DNA from 3 places in the Dermacoccus sp. 147Ba genome. Region 1 is predicted to be linked to each of the others. Evidence: predicted binding sites of a transcription regulator. Region 1 holds the regulator's gene; each other region holds the start of a gene.
What was found. The regulator HrcA, encoded in region 1, represses chaperone genes, less so after heat shock. The targets are predictions, from matches to a motif close to TTNGCACTCGNNNNNNNCGAGTGCNAA.
Positions count from the first base shown of each region.

Region 1 (4,278 bases):
GGGCCGAGCAGGCTGAGCGAACCGGCCGACACGACGGCCGCGACGAGGGCGGAAAGGTGGGCGACGACGGCGGCGCCCGTCTCGTCGGAGCTCAACTGGCGGGGCGTGACGCCCGCCTCGGTGGGCCGACCGTTGGGGTAGGCGTCGCCGTTGTGGCTCCACTGGGGGTCGGGGGTGGGGTAGGGCTGCTGGCTCATGGTGTCCTCACGACCTCGGCTGCGTTGGTGAACATCGTTCCAACCTCAACGATGCCCTCCTCATTCCGTCGGCGCCATCCTGGGTGACCCTGGTTCGCCCCTGAGGCTGGGGCTCAGGGCGTCACTGCTGCTCGGGGTCGGTGACGAAGTCGATGAGTTCCTCGACACGTCCGAGCAGTTCCGGCTGCAGGTCGGCGTAGGTGCGCACTGTGCCGAGGATCTGCTTCCAGCCGCGCGCGACGTCGGCCTGGCTCTGGTGCGGCCACCCCAGCTCGGCCAGGATGCCGTGCTTCCACGACTGACCCTTGGGGATCGTCGGCCACTTCGACCACCCGAGGCGCTCGGGGCGCACCGACTGCCACACGTCGACGTAGGGGTGGCCGACGATGAGCACGTGATCGCGGGCCTGCGGAAGAGCCTGGGCCTCGGCGACGATGCGGGCCTCCTTCGTGCCGGGCACGAGGTGGTCGACGAGTATGCCGAGGCGGCGCCCCTTCTCGGGGCGGAAGTCGCGGATGACGGCGGCGAGGTCGTCGACGCCTTCGAGGTACTCGACGACGACGCCCTCGATGCGCAGGTCGTCACCCCAGACCTTCTCGACAAGTTCGGCGTCGTGGCGACCCTCGACGAAGATGCGCGAACCGAGGGCCACGCGCGCCTTGGCGTTCGGGACGGCGACCGAACCCGACGCCGTGCGTCCGGCCTGCACCTTGCGCTCGGCGAGCGCGGCAGCGTCCGCCGGACGCGGGGGAGTGAGGATGACGGGTTCACCGTCGATGAGGAAGCCGCCCCCGAGCGCGAAGCCGCGGGTCTTGCCGAAGCGGTCCTCGAGGAAGACGACGTGGGTTCCACCCGACTTCTCGACGCGAACGACGGCACCCACGTAACCGCTCTGGGCGTCCTCGACGACGACATCCCGCTCGGCCGGAACCTCACGGGATCGGCCGCGCTTGGGCGCGCGCCAGTCACCGGAGAGGACGTCGGAGCCGTAGCGGTCGTTCATGGCAGTCAGGGTAGGCAAGCCCGACGCGGCACGGGCGGAGGCGCGCTGGGCGGGCGCAGAAGCGACGCCGCCCACGGTCAGGACGAGCGGAGGAAGGTGAGCACCGCCGCCACTCGACGGTGCTCGTCGCCGACGGTGTGCAGATCGAGCTTGGTGAAGATGCGTTGCACGTGCTTCTCCACGGCGCCCTCCGTGACGACGAGGCGCTTCGCGATGCCTCGGTTCGTCAGACCCTCGGCGATGTGTGAAAACACCTCGTGCTCCCGCGGCGTCAGGGTGTCGAGAACCGATTCCGCCGCGGGTCCTTGAGGGCCTCCCACACGCGCTTGATCGACCATCCGGTCTCCGCCGCCGTCGGGGCATCGGGGAGGGCACGGTCCAGAAGATGGCGCTGCATGGAGCGTTCGGCGTCCGTCATGACGTGAGCGACTCCGAGGCCGCCGAGGACGAGCGGAATGCCGACGAGCACGAACAGCATGCTCAGCCCGCCGGACATGAGGACGGCGAACGCGACGAAGCCCAGCAGGTGGACCCACCAGCCTGCGAACAGGTAGGCGCTGTCGCGCAGTGCCTGGCGTGGGGACCAGCGGAACTCGCGGTCCGTCGCCGAGCCGGCGGCGTTCGTGGGGACAGGGGCTGTGACGTCTGGAGTGCTCATCTCTTCGACGCTATGGAGAGGCACGGGGGCACAACCATCCTGCCTGCAGGCTTCTTGACGGTGGGGAAAACCCGACATGCCGGCCCGACGCGGACGCGACGCCCTGAGCGAACACGCCCGGAAAGATTTGGCACTCGATACCCGTGAGTGCCAACCTTGGAGAAGGTCAAAGGAGGTGTGAAGGCATGAGCAACGAGCGCCGTCTCGAAGTGTTGCGCGCGATCGTGCAGGACTATGTCTCCACGTCCGAGCCGGTCGGCTCCAAGGCCCTCCTCGAACGTCACCAGCTCGGTGTCTCGGCGGCCACGATTCGCAACGACATGGCGGCTCTCGAGGACGAGGGCCTCATCGCTGCGCCGCACACCTCCGCCGGGCGTGTTCCGACCGATGCCGGCTACCGCGTCTTCGTCGACCGCCTCTCTCAGGTGCGGCCGCTCACGCCGAGCCAGCGCCGCGCCATCCAGGCCTTCCTCGCGGAGAGCATCGACCTCGACGACATCGTCGAGCGCACCGCGCGTCTGCTCGCTTCGCTCACCCAGCAGGCCGCCGTCATGCAGTACCCGTCGCTGCGGCGCTCGCGGGTGCGCCACATCGAGTGCCTCGCGATGACGCCGACCCGCGCCATGCTCGTCGTCATCCTCGACTCGGGCCGCATTGAACAGCGCACCGTCGAGTTCGCCCACCCCGTGGCCGAGAGTGACGACTTCGTCGCACGGCTGCGCGGGCGACTCAACGCCGAGACCGACGGCCTTCTTCTCGCGGAGGCGGCCCGCGGCCTGTCGTTGCTGCGCGAAGCGTTCGAGCCCGAGCGGCGCGCTGACGTCGACGCCGTCGTCGAGACGATCACCGCCGTGTTCGGCGAGGAACGTGAGGAGCGTGTCGTGCTCGCCGGTACGGCCAACCTCGCGCGCGCCGGAACAGACGGGCTGCACGTGCAGCCGGTGCTCGACGCGCTCGAGGAGCACCTCGTCATCCTGCGCCTCATGAGCAACCTCGCCGAGGATGCCGAAGCCCACGACCAGGTGACGGTCCGCATCGGCGCGGAGAATCCCCACGAGGGCCTGCACTCGACGTCGCTCGTCACCACCTCCTACGGCCCCGACGCCGTGGCGGCCCTCGGCGTGCTCGGACCCACCCGCATGGACTACCCCCAGACGATGGCGAACGTGCGGGCCGTGGCCCGCTACGTGTCACAGCTCATCGAGAGCTGACGCCCGCACACATCCCTTTCCACCCGCTGACGACAAGGACGTTCGTGAACGACTACTACGCCGAACTCGGCCTCTCCCGCGATGCCTCGAGCGAGGAGATCAAGCGCGCCTACCGCAAGATGGCGCGCAAGCTCCACCCGGACGTCAACCCGTCCGACGAGGCGGCGGATCAGTTCAAGCGCGTCGGTCAGGCCTACGCGGTGCTCGGCGACCCCGAGAAGAAGGCCTCCTACGACCAGGGAGTCGACCCGTACGCGCCCGGCGGCGGTGCGGGTGCCGGCTTCGGCGGCGCCGGTTTCAGCTTCAGCGACATCATGGACGCGTTCTTCACCGGCGGCGCAGCGGGCGCCTCGGGTGGCCCGCGCAGCCGCGTACAACACGGCCAGGACGCCCTGCTGCCGCTCGACATCGAGCTGTCCGACGCCGTCTTCGGCGGCGAGGTCGACCTGACGTTCGACACCGCAGTCGTCTGCACGACGTGCCACGGCGACGGCTCGCGCCCCGGCACCGGCAAGCACACGTGTGACGTGTGTGGTGGCGCCGGTCAGACCCAGCAGGTGCAGCGCAGCTTCCTCGGCCAGGTGCTCACCTCGCGTCCGTGCACGGCGTGCGACGGCTACGGCGACATCATCGACAGCCCCTGCTTCGAGTGCGACGGCAACGGCCGCAAGCGCGACACCCGCACCATCAGCATCAAGGTGCCCGCGGGCGTCGACACCGGCACGCGCATCCAGCTGCGCGGCGAGGGCGAGGTCGGCCACGGCGGCGGCCCCGCCGGCGACCTCTACGTCGAGGTGCGCGTCGCGAAGCACCCCATGTTCCAGCGTCAGGGTGACGACCTGCACTGCTCGCTCGAACTGCCGATGTCGGCCGCGGCACTCGGCGCGTCCCTTCCGCTCGAGACGCTCGACGGCCCGCGCGACATCGACATCCAGGCCGGCACCCAACCGGGCGACGTCGTCACGCTCAAGGGCCTCGGCGTCACGCGCCTGCGTACCGAGAGCCGCGGCGACCTGCTCGTGCACGCCAACGTGCGCACGCCGAGCAAGCTGACGAGCGAGCAGGCCGACCTGCTGCGTCAGTTCGCGGCGTCGCGCGGCGAGGAAACGCCTGCTCCCAAGTTCCAGCCCGTCAACCAGGGCCTGCTCGGCAAGCTGCGTCAGGCCTGGAAGGGCTGACGTGACCGCACATCTGTACTTCGTCGCGCCG
Region 1 covers NZ_SEHL01000006.1:130,140-134,417, forward strand. The annotation lists gene EVU97_RS09515 (DUF4870 domain-containing protein) at 1-197, opposite strand, end outside; gene EVU97_RS09520 (DUF3097 domain-containing protein) at 319-1,200, opposite strand; gene EVU97_RS09525 (LuxR C-terminal-related transcriptional regulator) at 1,278-1,454, opposite strand; gene EVU97_RS09530 (sensor domain-containing protein) at 1,472-1,858, opposite strand; gene hrcA (heat-inducible transcriptional repressor HrcA) at 2,044-3,069, shown strand; gene dnaJ (molecular chaperone DnaJ) at 3,114-4,247, shown strand; gene EVU97_RS09545 (16S rRNA (uracil(1498)-N(3))-methyltransferase) at 4,249-4,278, shown strand, end outside.

Region 2 (4,278 bases), on a different contig from region 1:
TGTCGGCGAGAGCCACCACGTCGGCCGGGGCGTCGTGGGAGAGCTGGGTGACGATCGTCGAACTGGCCGCGAAGCTCACCTCGACGTGGGTGCCGGGGTGAGCCTTCTCGTAGGCGCGCGCCAACGTCGTGAACGACTCCGTGAGCGACGCGGCGGCAAGCACCGTGACGGTCTTGTCGTCGCCCTCCGACGCACGGCAGCCGCCGGCACCCATGGCGAGCGCTGCTGCAACCGGCACACTCATGAGGCGCCATGCCCGTGCCGTCACGCCTCGTCGTCGACCATCAACGAGCGGGCCGTCAGAAGATCCACGGGCGTGAGTTCGGGACGCTTCGGGAGGCGACCGTCACCGGAACTCGTGCCCTTGATACGACGTTCCACCCACGGCGCGAGGTACTGACGCGCCCACTCGGCGTCCTCGGCGACGCGCTGGCGCACCGGCTTCGGAGCCTGCGCCGGCAGGTGGGCGAGCCACTCGCCGGTCGTCGGAAGCCCGAGCGTCCATGCCGCCTGCTGCGCGACGCGCTTGTGGCCTTCGGCGGAAAGGTGCAGACGGTCGACGGACCACATGCGCGGATCGCGCAGGGGGGTCATCGACCACAGATCGAGCACGTAGCAGTCGTGCCGCTGCGCGATACCCCACAGGTTCGCAAGGTGCCACGTGATGCGCGGGCGCAGGCGCGTCATGATCTTCGACGCGGCGGGGTTGACGAGCGTCGCCAGCAGGACGTCGGAGCCGGCCTCCTTGAGGCGGACGACGGCGTCCTCGATGCCGGCCGCGAGATCGTCGAGGTTGACCGACGGGCGCATGATGTCGTTGCCGCCACCCACCATGCTCACGAGGTCGGGCTTCATCGCGAGGGCCGCGTCGAGCTGGGGGCCGATGACGTCCGCGAGTAGTCTGCCGCGCACCGCGAGGTTGGCGTACTCGAGCTTCGCGCCCCGCTCCTCCTGCTGCATCGCGATGTCGACGGCGAGGCGATCAGCCCACCCGAGGTAGGCGTCGTCCTCGCGGGGGTCGTGGTCGCTCATGCCCTCGGTGAAGGAGTCACCGATGGCGACGTACCGGTGCCAGAGCAGACCGTGGTGCGTCTGTTCGGATGCCTGAGCCCCGGGTGCGGGGAGGTCGTTCGTCATGCAATACGCCAATCGATCGTGTGGGTTCCGAGCTGCTCCAACAGCTCGTTCGTGCGGCTGAAGGGCTTGCTGCCGAAGAAGCCGCTGCGCGCGGAAAGCGGTGAGGGATGCGCGGATTCGACGGTCGGGGTGTCGCCGAGGTGCGGGGCGAGTGAGCGGGCGTCGCGACCCCAGAGGATGGCGACGAGGGGCTGCTTGCGCTCGACGAGCGCCGTGATGGCCTGCGCCGTGACGTTCTCCCAGCCGTGACCAAGGTGGCTTGCGGGCTTGCCGGGCTGAACGGTGAGGCAGCGGTTGAGCAGGAGCACGCCCTGGTCGGTCCACGCGCTCAGGTCACCGTGTTCCGGCGGCTCGATGCCGAGGTCGTCCTTGAGTTCCGCGTAGATGTTCTGCAGGCTGCGCGGGATCGGGCGGACGTGCGCATCGACGGCGAAGCTAAGCCCGATCGGGTGCCCCGGCGTCGGGTACGGGTCCTGGCCGACGATGAGGACGCGCACGTCCTCGAACGGCTGGGTGAACGCTCGCAGGACGTTCTCGCCCGCCGGCAGGTACCCGCGCCCGGCGGCCACTTCGTCGCGCAGGAACTGCCCGGCAGTGGCGATGTGGTCGGCGACCGGCGCGAGGGGTTCCACCCAGCTGGGATGTACGAGTTCGTCATACGGCTGCGGCATGCCGCCAAATCTATCGCGAGTCGATTCACCGCGGCGTGCTCCGAACGGGCCGGAGGCTCGAGCGTCTTGCACGTGGATGGTCGGTTTGGGTGAAGATGCGCGCGACGTCGGCGTCATCTTCAGCCAAACCCGCCATCCACGCGCCTTTGTTCTGGCCCTGGTGTTCGGGCGGGCAGGAGGCGACGATCTACCCTGGTCGCATGCCCGTCATCGAGACCCCTGCAGGTGCCCGCGTCCCCGGTGACGACGAGGCGCCCGGGCTGAGTGAACGAGACCGCGCCATGCTCGCCTTCGAGCGCGAGTGGTGGAAGCTGCCCGGCGCCAAGGAAGCCGCCATCAAGGAGCGCTTCGGCATGAGCGCGACGCAGTACTACCAGCAACTCAACGCCCTCGCCGACACGGCCGAGGCGCTCGCGGCCGACCCGCTGCTCGTCAAGCGCATCCAGCGCCGTCGCGCCTCACGCCGTCGCACGAGCTGAGCGCCCACCCCGACCTGCGTCTGCCGCTGTGAGCGAACACGGCGGTCGCAGCCCCGTCGCCGTTTGCACTCGCAGGGGGCGAGTGCTAATCATGGCCTTAGCACTCTGAACATGAGAGTGACAAAGACCTGACTGCATGAGTGAGGGTTCGGGGCTCGCGCGACATGACCGCGCGAACGATCGGGCTCGTCCGTCGCGGGCGCTGGTGCGGTCACTACGTACGTCACGTGGAGGAGCCACGCACATGGCCAAGACCATTGCTTTCGACGAGGAGGCCCGTCGCGGCCTCGAGCGCGGCATGAACACCCTTGCCGACGCGGTGAAGGTGACGCTCGGCCCCAAGGGCCGCAACGTCGTCCTCGAGAAGAAGTGGGGCGCACCCACGATCACCAACGACGGTGTCTCCATCGCCAAGGAGATCGAGCTCGACGACCCGTACGAGAAGATCGGCGCGGAGCTCGTCAAGGAGGTCGCCAAGAAGACCGACGACGTCGCCGGTGACGGCACGACGACGGCCACCGTCCTCGCGCAGGCCATGGTGAAGGAGGGCCTGCGCAACGTTGCGGCCGGCGCCAACCCGATGGCGCTCAAGCGCGGCATCCAGCAGGCCGTCGACGCCGTGAGCAAGCAGCTGCTCGACCACGCCAAGGAGATCGAGACGAAGGAGCAGATCGCTGCTACCGCGTCCATCTCCGCCGCTGACCCGCAGATCGGTGAGCTCATCGCCGAGGCCATGGACAAGGTCGGCAAGGAAGGCGTCATCACCGTCGAGGAGTCGAACACGTTCGGCCTCGACCTCGAGCTCACCGAGGGTATGCGCTTCGACAAGGGCTACATCTCGGGTTACTTCGTCACCGACACCGAGCGTATGGAGGCCGTCCTCGACGACCCGTACATCCTCGTCGTCAACTCGAAGATCTCGAACATCAAGGACCTGCTGCCGGTTCTCGAGAAGGTCATGCAGTCGGGCAAGCCCCTCATGATCATCGCCGAGGACGTCGAGGGCGAGGCCCTGTCGACGCTCGTGGTCAACAAGATCCGCGGCACGTTCAAGGCCGTTGCCGTCAAGGCTCCGGGCTTCGGTGACCGCCGCAAGGCCATGCTCGGCGACATCGCCATCCTCACGGGCGGCCAGGTCATCTCCGAGGAGGTCGGCCTCAAGCTCGAGACCACCGAGCTCGACATGCTCGGCCGCGCCCGCAAGGTCGTCGTCACGAAGGACGAGACGACGATCGTCGAGGGCGCCGGCGACGACGAGCAGATCAAGGGCCGTGTTGCTCAGATCCGCGCCGAGATCGAGAACTCCGACTCCGACTACGACCGCGAGAAGCTCCAGGAGCGCCTCGCGAAGCTGGCCGGTGGCGTCGCCGTCATCAAGGCTGGTGCCGCGACGGAGGTTGAGCTCAAGGAGCGCAAGCACCGCATCGAGGACGCCGTTCGCAACGCGAAGGCCGCCGTCGAGGAGGGCATCGTCGCCGGTGGTGGCGTCGCGCTCATCCAGGCCACGAAGGACGCCGAGTCGGCCTTCGCCGGTCTCGAGGGTGACGAGGCCACGGGTGCGAACATCGTGCGCGTCGCCGCTGAGGCTCCGCTCAAGCAGATCTCGCTCAACGCGGGTCTCGAGCCGGGCGTCATCGTCGAGAAGGTGCGCGGTCTGACGCCGGGCCACGGTCTCAACGCCGCCACGGGCGAGTACGTCGACATGATCTCCTCGGGCATCATCGACCCCGCCAAGGTGACGCGTTCGGCTCTGGAGAACGCTGCGTCCATCGCGGCGCTGTTCCTCACGACCGAGGCCGTCATCGCCGACAAGCCCGAGAAGAACGCCGGCGGCGACGCCGCCGGTGCGGGTATGGACGGCATGGGTGGCATGGGCTTCTGACGAAGCGCGCATGCGTAGGTTGAGGGTCGTCCGAGCGAATGCGAGGGCGGCCCTCGGCCGTAGCGGAGTGCGAGGAAGAAGCCCAGATAGACATGGGCTTCTGACCCTG
Region 2 covers NZ_SEHL01000007.1:84,669-88,946, forward strand. The annotation lists gene modA (molybdate ABC transporter substrate-binding protein) at 1-268, opposite strand, end outside; gene EVU97_RS10415 (SGNH/GDSL hydrolase family protein) at 265-1,137, opposite strand; gene EVU97_RS10420 (uracil-DNA glycosylase) at 1,134-1,808, opposite strand; gene EVU97_RS10425 (DUF3263 domain-containing protein) at 2,009-2,287, shown strand; gene groL (chaperonin GroEL) at 2,532-4,169, shown strand.
Region 2: the regulator HrcA is predicted to act here: its motif matches at 2,350-2,376, upstream of groL (chaperonin GroEL).

Region 3 (4,278 bases), on a different contig from region 1:
GTGCGCTCGATCTCGGCCTTGAGCTCCTTGACGCGGCCCTCGACTGCGTCGCCCTGGCCGGCGCCGTCGATGATCGTCGTGGAATCCTTCGTCACCTGGATGCGGCGAGCCTGGCCGAGGACGTCGAGGTCGGCGGCCTCGAGCTTGAGGCCGACCTCCTCGGCGATGACCTGGCCGCCGGTGAGGATGGCGATGTCCTGCAGCATGGCCTTGCGGCGGTCACCGAAGCCGGGGGCCTTGACGGCGACGACGTTGAACGTGCCGCGGATCTTGTTCACGACGAGCGTTGAAAGGGCTTCGCCCTCGATGTCCTCGGCGATGATGAGCAGCGGCTTGCCGGACTGGACGACCTTCTCGAGGACGGGCAGGAGGTCCTGCACGTTCGAGATCTTGCCCTGGTTGATGAGGATGTAGGCGTCCTCGAGGACGGCCTCCATGCGCTCGGGGTCGGTGACGAAGTACGGCGAGAGGTAGCCCTTGTCGAACTGCATGCCCTCGGTGTACTCGAGCTTCGTCTCGGCGGTGGAGGACTCCTCGACCGTGATGACGCCGTCCTTGCCGACCTTGTCGAACGCCTCACCGATGAGGCCACCGATGGTGGCGTCCTGGGCGGAGAGCGAAGCGACCTTGGCGTAATCGTCCTTGCCGTCGACCGGGCGCGCGTTGGCGAGCAGCTGGTCGTTGATGGCGGTGACGGCCTTGTCGATACCGCGCTTCAGGCCGGCCGGGGCCGCGCCAGCGGCAACGTTGCGCAGGCCTTCCTTGACGAGGGCCTGGGCGAGAACCGTGGCGGTCGTCGTGCCGTCACCGGCGACGTCGTTCGTCTTGGTGGCGACCTCCTTGGCGAGCTGTGCGCCGAGGTTCTCGTACGGGTCTTCGAGCTCGACCTCACGGGCGATGGTGACACCGTCGTTCGTGATGGTGGGGGCGCCCCAGGACTTGTCGATGACGACGTTGCGGCCCTTCGGGCCGAGGGTCACCTTGACGGCGTTGGCGAGCGCGTCGACACCGCGCTCGAGCGACTTACGCGCGTCGTCGTTGAATTCGAGGGTCTTGGCCATGATTCAACCTCTCTGGTTGATGCCGCGCGAGGCGGCGTGGAACGGGAGCCTGCTGCGTGAGTTCACGCGCGACTGGAGGGAACGCAATGCCCCGGCGGGCCGACGTGGGCCACGGCCGGGGCATGCGCGCACGGAGTGGGATCGTCAGGCGACGACGGCGAGCACGTCGCGGGCGGAGAGGATGAGGAACTCCTCACCACCGAACTTGACCTCGGTGCCGCCGTACTTCGAGTAGATGACCTTGTCGCCCACAGCGACGTCGACCGGAACGCGGTTGCCGTTGTCGTCCACGCGACCCGGGCCCACGGCGATGACCTCGCCCTCCTGGGGCTTCTCCTTGGCGGTGTCCGGGATGACGAGGCCGGACGCGGTGGTCTGCTCGGCCTCGACGGACTTGACGACGATGCGGTCTTCCAGCGGCTTGATGTTCACCGACACGGTGGCACCTTCCTTGTTGCGACGGTCCGCTCGAGCGGACGTGACGGATGCTTGTCCACCCCTGCCCACGCCACGTGGCGTGGCATGACAGCGCGCAGTGCCGCCTCGCCGTCGCGGGGGTCGAGGTGACGTGCTCGCTGGCACTTACCCAGGGGTGAGTGCTAACTCCGAATTTATTGCTCGCTTAGCACTCGGTCAAGCCGAGTGCCAGGTGGAGGGTCGGCGTTCGCTCAGGGCGCACAGGCGGGGCGGCTCTTGGTTGGAAGTTCGCCTGAAAGAATGAGCCCATGGATGCCGCCGCCGCGCACGCTCTCATGTCCGACGAGGGTCGTGAACTGCTCGCATCGCTGCCGCCCTACGACGAGAAGAACGCCGTCGCGCTCACCTCCCGATTGCGGGATCGGGGCTACTCCCCCGAACTCGTCGCCGCCGCGCTGACGCAGAGCCGATTGCGAGCGAAGGCCGTCACGAAGTTCGGCGCGAATGCCGAGCTGATGTTCTTCACCCCGGACGCCCTCGAGCAGGCCACTCGCTCGGCCGTGGCGGCTCTGCACGCCGAGCGTCTGCGGTCGTCCGGCGCCTCACGCGTGGTCGACGGCGGGTGTGGCATCGGCGCGGACGCCGTCGGTTTTGCTCGTGCCGGCCTCGACGTCATTGCCGTGGAAGCCGACCCGACGACGGCCGAACTCGCTCGCCACAACCTGGCGCCCTACCCCGCCTCACGCGTGGAGACGGGGTTGCTCGAAGACCTCGCACCCGAACTCCGCCGGGAAGCCCCGGACGCCGCGTGGTGGTTCGACCCTGCCCGGCGCATCCCGGGCGTTGCCGACATCCACGGCCGAACCAAGCGAACCTTCTCCCTGGCCGCGCTCTCGCCCGACTGGGAACTCGTCCAGCAACTCGCCGCTGATGCCCCGGCTGCCGGCGCCAAACTCTCCCCCGGCCTCGCGCACGGCGACATCCCGCCCGACTGCGAGGCGGAGTTCGTCTCGTACGCCGGCGACCTCGTCGAAGCGACGCTTTGGTGGGGCCAGGCCGTTCGCGACGAAGGCACGACGGCGACGATCGTGCGGCCGACCGACAAGCGCGCCGACGGTTCCGCCAACGCAGACAGCAGCGGCGACAGCGTCGAGCTTCGCCACGTCACGAGGCCCGACGCTGCCGACGCCTCGGGGGCCCTCGCGCGTCGCGCCGACCTCGGCGCCTTCTTCTACGAGGCCGACAAAGCGTTAACGCGTAGCGGTCTCGTCGGCGCGTTGCTCAACGCCGTCGACGGGCGCGAGTTCACGGCCGGGTACGGGTACGTCACCGCCGACGCGCTCACCGACATCGGTCTTCTCGGGCGCGCATACCGGGTGCTCGACGCCGTTCCGCTGCACGTCAAAACACTCCGCTCCTACCTGCGCACGCACGACGTCGGACGCCTCACGATCAAGAAGCGCGACGTCGACCTCGACGCCGACGCCCTGCGTCGCCAACTGAAGCTCAAGGGCTCCCGGGCCATGACAGTCGTGCTCGTCAACCTCGACGGCGAGCGTGCTGCCCTCGTCGTGGAGCCTGCCTGACCTGACCTGCCACAGGTCGCACCTGGACGACCGCCGCTGCCCCCGAACTGAACCCGCCCCCCTGACTCAAGGGGCTGGAGCTTCAAACAGCGCGCGAAGTCACGAACAGGCCGAGTCGCCCACCTTGTTGTCACCGACGGCAACCGGCAGCGTGCCGCCCGCCTTGGCCTTGCCCGCAAGGATGTCCGCGAGCGCCGCGAACGTCGACGGCGTGTTGCCGTACGTCGCGAGACCGACGGCTCCGGCCGGTCGCGAGGCGAGGACGTACGGGGTGTCGAGCGCGACCTGAACGCCGGCCTTCGTCGAGGAACCGGCACCCGAACCACCAGCGGAATCGGCTTCCGAGCCGCCGTCGGCCGACGCCTTACCTGCGTTGTACGACCCACCGGCGATGAGCGAGACGCGTGTGCCGGACGAGCCGACCGTGATGCCGCGGGCCGTGAGGGCCTTCGTCAGTTCCGCGCGGTCGGAGGTCGATCCGCCGTCGAGGCGGACGCTCTTGCCGACGAGCGGCTTGTCGCATGAGCCACCGAGCTGGGTGATCGACTCTCGCGCGAACTGCTCGGCGTCCTTGCCGTGCGCGCCGACGACGTTCGTCGCCGGAGCCTTGACCTGCTGGTGCCGCGTCGTCGCGACGATACGGGCAGCCGATTCCACGAGCCGTTCGCGCGTCAGCTCACCCGAGGCCACGGCCTTCTCGATGGCTGCGACCGACGCGGTGGCGTTGGCCGGCATGAGCACGACGTCGGCGCCCGCCTTGAGCGCGGAAACGGCTGCGGCACCGCCCTTGTCGAACTTCTTCACGATGGCGCCCATGTTCATGCCGTCGGTGACGACGAGGCCCTTGAAGCTGAGCTTGTCGCGCAGTTCGCCCGTGAGCACCTTGTTGGACAGGGTCGAGGGCACGTTCGGGTCGATGTCCTTGAGCACGATGTGCGCCGTCATGACGGCGGGCGCCCCCGCCTTCACGGCGTTGGCAAACGGCACCCAGTCGCGCTTGGTGAGCGCCGAGACCGGCTGCGACTGCACCGCGTAGTCGACGTGGGTGTCCGTCGTCACCGAGCCGTGGCCCGGGAAGTGCTTGATGACCGGCACGAGACCGGCCTCCTGGAAGCCCTTGACCTGCCCGTTCACCGCGCGCGAGACGCGCTGCGGGTCGCTGCCCGGCGAGCGGACGGCGATCGTCGGATCCTGCGGGCCGACCGTGACGTCCG
Region 3 covers NZ_SEHL01000004.1:272,358-276,635, forward strand. The annotation lists gene groL (chaperonin GroEL) at 1-1,061, opposite strand, end outside; gene groES (co-chaperone GroES) at 1,206-1,499, opposite strand; gene EVU97_RS07545 (class I SAM-dependent methyltransferase) at 1,787-3,064, shown strand; gene EVU97_RS07550 (glycoside hydrolase family 3 protein) at 3,164-4,278, opposite strand, start outside.
Region 3: the regulator HrcA is predicted to act here: its motif matches at 1,684-1,710, upstream of groES (co-chaperone GroES).